DNA from 2 places in the uncultured Microbacterium sp. genome. Region 2 is predicted to be linked to the other one. Evidence: predicted binding sites of a transcription regulator. Region 2 holds the regulator's gene; the other holds the start of a gene.
What was found. Region 2 encodes LexA, which represses DNA repair genes until DNA is damaged. Its sites were predicted from a motif close to TCGAACANNTGTTCGA; they were not measured.

Region 1 (3,446 bases), on a different contig from region 2:
TTCGGGTCAGGCGCGCCAGGCGGCACTGCCATGAAGGAGGGAAGTCGGCGAAAGCCTCAGGCGATTATAGATCATCGAGTCTGAGGGCATTCTCTGCGTGCGGGATGCGCAGATGAGCGTACGCCTCGGGAGTGGCGATTCGACCACGCGGAGTGCGGCCCATGAAGCCGATGCGCACCAGGTAGGGCTCGACGACCGACTCGATCGTCTCGGACTCCTCGCCGACGGTCACCGCGAGCGTGTTCAGCCCGACCGGACCGCCGCGGAAGCGGCGCACGAGGGCTTCCAGAACGGCGCGGTCGAGGCGGTCGAGGCCGATCGAATCGACGTCGTAGAGGTCGAGCGCGGCACCCACCGTGGCGATGTCGGCGGCGCCGCTCGCCCCGCCGTGCACGATCACGTAGTCGCGTACGCGGCGGAGCAGACGGTTCGCGATTCGCGGTGTGCCCCGGGAGCGCCGGGCGATCTCTCCGCGTGCGGCGCGCGGCAGGGTGACGCCCAGCATCGCCGCCGAGCGTTCGATGACCTGCTCGAGCTCTGCGAAGTCGTAGTACTCGAGGTGTGCGGTGAACCCGAATCGATCGCGAAGCGGGTTGGGAAGCATGCCGGAACGGGTGGTGGCGCCCACCAGGGTGAACGGTGCGAGATCGAGAGGGATGCTGGTGGCACCGGCGCCCTTTCCGACCATGATGTCGATCCGGAAGTCTTCCATCGCGAGGTACAGCATCTCTTCGGCGGCGCGCGCCATCCGATGCACCTCGTCGATGAACAGCACCTCGCCGGGGATGAGGCTCGACAGCAGCGCTGCCAGGTCGCCGGCGTGCTGGATGGCAGGGCCGCTGGAGAGGCGCAGCGGACGCCCGCTCTCGTGCGCCACGATCATCGCCAGGGTGGTCTTGCCGAGACCCGGGGGCCCGGAGAGCAGGATGTGGTCGGGCGAGCGCTGCTGGATGCGCGCGGCCTCCAGCAGCAGCTGCAGCTGGCCGCGCACCTTCTGCTGTCCGACGAATTCCGCGAGCGACGTCGGCCGCAATGCACCCTCGATCGCGAGCTCGGTCTCGTCGGCCGGCTCGTTCGGATCGCGCAGGTCATCCATCGCTGGGCTCCCGTCGCGCGGGGCCGAGTGCGGCCAGGGTGAGGCGCAGCACGGCCGCCACCGAAGCCGTCTCCGCGGCGGGTGCGGTGTCGATGACGCCCGCGACCGCCTCGGCGGCGACGCGCTCGGACCACCCCAGGCCCACGAGGGCCTGCACGACTTGGGCGCTCACCGGCGTGGCGGCGGGGTTCGCCCCGGAGGCGGAGGAGAGCACCGGGGCGAGTTTGCCGGCCAGCTGCACGACGATGAGCTTGGCGGTCTTGGGGCCGATCCCCGACACGCGTCGGAACGGCGCATCGTCATCGGCGGCGACGGCTTCTGCGATCTGCGAGACGGTGAGGGTCGCCAGCACTCCCAGCGCCGATTTCGGCCCCACTCCGGCGACGCTGAGCAACTGGGTGAAGACCACGAGCTCTTCACGCGACGAGAAGCCGAACAGCGCGAGCGCGTCCTCGCGCACGATGAGGTGGGTGTGCAGCGAGACGGTGTCGCCGAGGTGGACCCCGCGCGCGACCTGCGGGGTGACGGCGACGGCGAAGCCGACTCCGCCGACGTCGATCACGACCGCGTCGGGTTCGACGTGGGACGCGGTCCCGCGCAGCGAGGAGATCATGCTCCGACCCTACGCGAGCGGTTCGCAGCTTTGTTCGAGCGACACGGGCGCAGCGCGCGCGGATCCCGCTGATTCAGCATCCCGCACGAGTCGGCCTCCGTACGAGTCAGCGCCTCGACGCGCGCTCCGCATCCGCCCAGGCGCGCTGCGCGGGAGTCGCGGCCGCGGATCTGCCGGGACCAGTCGCACCGCGACGCCAGGCGTGACAGATCGCGAGGGCGAGAGCGTCGGCCGCATCCGCTGGTGTGGGCAATTCGTCGAGGCGGAGGATCCGCGCGACCATCGTCTGCACCTGGCGCTTGTCGGCGGCGCCGTAGCCGGTGATCGCCGCCTTGACCTCGGTCGGGGTGTGCAGCGCGGCGCTGAGGCCGTTCTCCGCGGCCACGAGGAGCGCGATGCCGCTCGCCTGCGCGGTTCCCATCACGGTGCTGCGGTTCTGCTGGGCGAAGACCCGTTCCACCGCCACCACGTGCGGCCGGTAGAGCGCGACGACCTCGCGGATGCCGGCCGCGATCGTGGCGAGACGCGACTCGATCGGGGCATCCGGATCAGATCGGATCACTCCCACGTGCACCAGGGTCGCACTGCGATCTCGTGCCACGTCGACGACTCCGACGCCGCACCTCGTGAGGCCGGGGTCGACTCCGAACACGCGCAGGGGTACGTGCGGGGTCGTCACTCCCTTACGCTACGTGCGCAGGATGCGGGAGCCGCCGAGGCGCGCCCTACTCGTCGTTCTCGAGCTCGGCCTGGACCTCGGCCGAGAGGTCGAAGTTGCTGTAGACGTTCTGCACGTCGTCACTGTCTTCCAGAGCGTCGATCAGGCGGAAGATCTTGCGCGCGGTCTCGGCGTCGATCTCGACCTTGAGGCTCGGGACGAACTCGACGTCAGCGGACTCGTAATCGATCCCCGCCTCCTGCAGCGCGGAGCGCACCTTGACCAGGTCGCTCGCATCGGTCACGACTTCGAATCCGTCGGCGTGCGGCGCGATCTCCTCGGCGCCGGCATCCAGCACGGCGAGCATGACGTCGTCTTCGCTCGTGCCTTCGCCGCCCACGACGATGATGCCCTTGCGATGGAAGTTGTACGCGACGCTGCCGGGGTCGCCCATCGTGCCGCCGTTGCGGGTCATGGTCGTGCGGACCTCGGCTGCCGCCCTGTTCTTGTTGTCGGTGAGGCACTCGATCAGCAGGGCGACGCCGTTCGGCCCGTAGCCCTCGTAGATGATCGTCGCGTAGTCGACGGACTCGCCGGTCAGACCCGCGCCACGCTTGACGGCGCGGTTGATGTTGTCGATCGGGACCGACGTCTTCTTCGCCTTCTGAATGGCGTCGACGAGGGTGGGGTTGCCGGAGAGGTCGGCACCGCCCATCTTGGCTGCGACTTCGATGTTCTTGATGAGCTTGGCGAACGACTTGGCACGGCGCGAATCGATGATCGCCTTCTTGTGCTTGGTCGTGGCCCACTTGGAATGGCCGGACATTCCTCCAGTTTACCGGTCGAGAGCTCAGCCCACGATCTTCTGGAGCGTACGGAGGTTGCGGCTGGTGGTGGTCTCCTTGTAGGCCCTTCGCGAGAGGAGCTTGCCGAAGGGCGTGTCCACCGTCGTGCCTTTGACCGGATTCCAGTACACGACACCCTCGCCGCGTGCGATCGGGTCGACCTCGCCGTCGAAGCCGGCGGCGGCATCGACGAGTTCATCCAGCACGCTCGTGTCGGATCCGAAGATCGCATAG
Region 2 (3,446 bases):
GCGGTCTGCTGGGCGGCCCCGATGATCTGGTCGTAGATCGCGGTGAGCGCGATGCTCGAGACGCCGAGCTTCGGTGCGGACAGCGCGAGCACGCTCCCGCCGATGACGAATCCGGCGGCCAGTGTGGTTCCACCGATGGCGATCCCCACTCCGGTGCCGAGAAGGGCGGTGCTGCGACGGCGAGCGATCAGGATGCCGGCGAGGAAGAAGGCGAGCGCCACGAAGGGCAGCCAGAACCCGACGGTGACGGCGAGGCCGTACACGACGCTGATCGTCGCGAGCGAGTCGCTCTGGGCGATCACGATGGTGCGATTGATGGTCGGGATCGCGGAGGCGAATCCGACGCCCTGGTCGACGAGGCGCTGCTTGACCGCATCGATGATGGGCCCGAGTTGGAGCCCGATCTGGCCGGTGTCGCTGATGGTCACCGCACCGCCCGACGTCCCTCCGGTCGCCGCCGCGACGAAGCCGCGGTGGCTGGCGGTCAAAGCTCCTTGCCACACGCTGGCGAAGGCATCCGATGCCACCACTCTGGTGACGGTCGTCGTCACCAGGCTGTTGAGCCCCTGCACAGCGGGCTCGCGCAGGAGGTCAACGGCTGCCGAGGCGCGCGGCGGCAGACCGAGACCCTCGATGCCGTCGAAGAGGTCATTCGTGATGCCGGCGAAGTCGACCGACGAGTTGATCGCATCCGTCGTCTGGTCGACGATGAGCGACTGCACCGCGGGATCGTCGACCAGGGGGGCGAAGGTCGCGACGAACGTGGTCTCGTCCACCAGCTGGGTTCGCGCCCATGCGGTGACGACCGAGACCGGAACGAGGACCGTCGCCAGCACGATGCACACGGCGGATAGGAACGCGCGCCACGTTCCGCGGCGCCTGCGCGAGGGCGCGATCGCCACATCTTCGGCGGATGCGCGCAACCGTGCATTCTCCGCTTCGAGGCGGTCCAGGCGGGCGCGAAGCTCGTCGGTATCGCTGGATGAGGAGGCAGAGTCGGCAAGGGTCATTCCACCCTTATAGCCTCGATCGGCGGACGCGGAAAGCCGACGGCGGCGAATTCACCCTGTGCGGATGACCGACGGGGCGATCAGACCGCGCGCAGGACCGCGACGACCTTGCCGAGCACGGTCGCGTCATCGCCGAGGATCGGCTCGAACGCCGAGTTGCGCGGGAGCAGCCAGGTGTGACCGTCGCGCTGACGGAAGGTCTTCACGGTGGCATCGCCGTCGAGCATCGCTGCGACGATGTCGCCGTTGTCCGCCGTGTTCTGCGCGCGGATCACGACCCAGTCACCGTCGCAGATCGCCGCGTCGATCATCGACTCGCCCGACACCTTGAGCATGAACAGCTCGCCCTTGCCGACCAGCTGCCGCGGCAACGGGAAGATCTCCTCGACGTGCTGATCCGCCATGATCGGCACCCCGGCGGCGATGCGGCCGACCAGGGGGACCATCGCGGCGTCGCCGACCATCGGGGCCGAGTCGGCCGGGTTCTCGGTCGACATGCCCGGCAGATCGATGAGCACCTCCATGGCCCGCGTCTTACCCGGGTCGCGACGCAGGTACCCGCTCAGCTCCAGCTGATTCAGCTGATGAGTGACGCTCGACAGCGACTTCAGGTCGACCGCGTCGCCGATCTCGCGCATGCTCGGCGGATAGCCGTGCCGGGCGATCGACCGCTGGATGACCTCAAGGATCGCGAGCTGCTTGTCGCTGAGACTCTTGCGCCGGCGGGTCTGCGGCCTTTCACGCCCGCTGGCGGGCGTCGTCGCCTCGGTCATGATCGTGCTCCTGTCTCTCTCCACCGGCTTCGGTCTGGCATCCGTCTTCGAATGTCGGAGGCTCGTGGTGGGGTGTTGCTATCGAAACCGTATCCGCATCCCATCAAATCCGCCCGCACCTTGCGCGCGTGTCGTGTTCGAGGAATACCCATCCTGTTTCGCTGTTGACAGCATAGCCCATCGAAGATAGCTTCGGAATAGATATCCGTAGGCCCTACGTCCGCCGCGACGTCGAATACGAATCTCTCGTCCACTCAGGAGGAATCATGACCGCGATCGCCATCGGCCGCCCGATGCGGCGCTCCCGTACCCGCACCGTCTCGGCAGCTTCGTCCGCCACCCGGTTGCGTCTGACGGTGCGCGGTCGTCGCCTCCTCGCCCTCCTCGCGGCGATTCCGGCCGTCATCGCTCTGTCGCTCGCGATCCTCGGCGGCGGCGCGGCGCTCGCTTCGCGCGACGCCGGGCTGCCCGCTGACTCATTCCAGACGGTGACCGTCGTCTCCGGCCAGTCGCTGTGGTCGATCGCGGAGAAGGTGGCGCCGAGCGCTGACCCCCGCGACGTCGTCGATGCGATCATGCGGCTCAATGCACTCGACAGCGCGACCGTGTCGACCGGGCAGAAGCTCGCAGTCCCCGGCGAATACGGCGGCTCGCACTGACCGCCGGCACCCGGCGTCGTTCCGCCGCGGCCGTACCATTGGACGGGTGAACGCGCGCCTCGAAGACCTCCCGATCCGTGACGACCTCCGCGGGCTCGTGCCCTACGGTGCTCCGCAGGTCGCACTGCCGGTCGCGCTGAACGTCAACGAGAACACGCATCCGATTCCGCAAGACGTCGCGGACGACATCATGGATGCTGTGGCCCAGGCGCTGCACGGCGTGAACCGCTATCCCGATCGCGAGTTCACCGAGCTGCGCCACGGCTTCGCGAACTACCTGGGCCACGGCCTCAGCCGCGAGAACATCTGGGCGGGCAACGGCTCGAACGAAGTGCTCCAGCACCTGCTGCAGGCCTTCGGCGGCCCGGGCCGCACGGCCTTCGGGTTCGCGCCCACCTATTCGATGTACCCGTTGATCAGCCGCGGAACGGGCGCGCAGTGGTTCGGTGGCACGCGCGGGCACGACTTCACGCTCGACGCGGAGGACGCGGCATCCCAGGTAGCCGATGCCGCCCCCGACGTGGTCTTCCTCTGCGCGCCGAACAACCCGACCGGCACTCCGCTCGGCATCGACGTGATCGAGGCCGTGTACGACGCGACCGACGGCGTCGTGATCGTCGACGAGGCCTACCACGAGTTCGCGCCCCGCGACGAGCCCTCCGCGCTCACACTGCTGCCCGGCCGAGAACGGCTCGTCGTTTCTCGCACGATGAGCAAGGCCTTCGCCTTCGCCGGCGCCCGCGTCGGCTACCTCGCCGCCGATCCTGCCGTGATCGACGCCCTGCGTCTGGTCCGGCTGCCGTACCACCTGAGCGCCCTCACGCAGGCGGCGGCCACCGCGGCGCTCCGCCACGCCCCGACCATGCTCGGGATGGTCGATGAGATCGTCGGTCAGCGCGACCGCATCTCGGCGACCCTCGAAGCGCTCGACTACGAGCCGTACGAGTCGTGGGCCAACTTCGTGCTGTTCGGGGGAGTGAAGGATTCCGCGGCCACCTGGCAGG

Region 1: ruvA (Holliday junction branch migration protein RuvA) is a predicted target of LexA. The motif match lies at 1,732-1,747, and genes of this name have one in related genera.

The regions. Positions count from the first base shown of each region.
Region 1 covers NZ_CAXTJR010000001.1:799,638-803,083, reverse strand. The annotation lists gene ruvB (Holliday junction branch migration DNA helicase RuvB) at 65-1,096, opposite strand; gene ruvA (Holliday junction branch migration protein RuvA) at 1,089-1,709, opposite strand; gene ruvC (crossover junction endodeoxyribonuclease RuvC) at 1,816-2,388, opposite strand; gene ACFE6Z_RS03850 (YebC/PmpR family DNA-binding transcriptional regulator) at 2,435-3,193, opposite strand; gene ACFE6Z_RS03845 (DUF1697 domain-containing protein) at 3,218-3,446, opposite strand, start outside.
Region 2 covers NZ_CAXTJR010000002.1:356,997-360,442, forward strand. The annotation lists gene ACFE6Z_RS06865 (hypothetical protein) at 1-1,010, opposite strand, end outside; gene lexA (transcriptional repressor LexA) at 1,091-1,783, opposite strand; gene ACFE6Z_RS06875 (LysM peptidoglycan-binding domain-containing protein) at 2,050-2,442, shown strand; gene ACFE6Z_RS06880 (histidinol-phosphate transaminase) at 2,489-3,446, shown strand, end outside.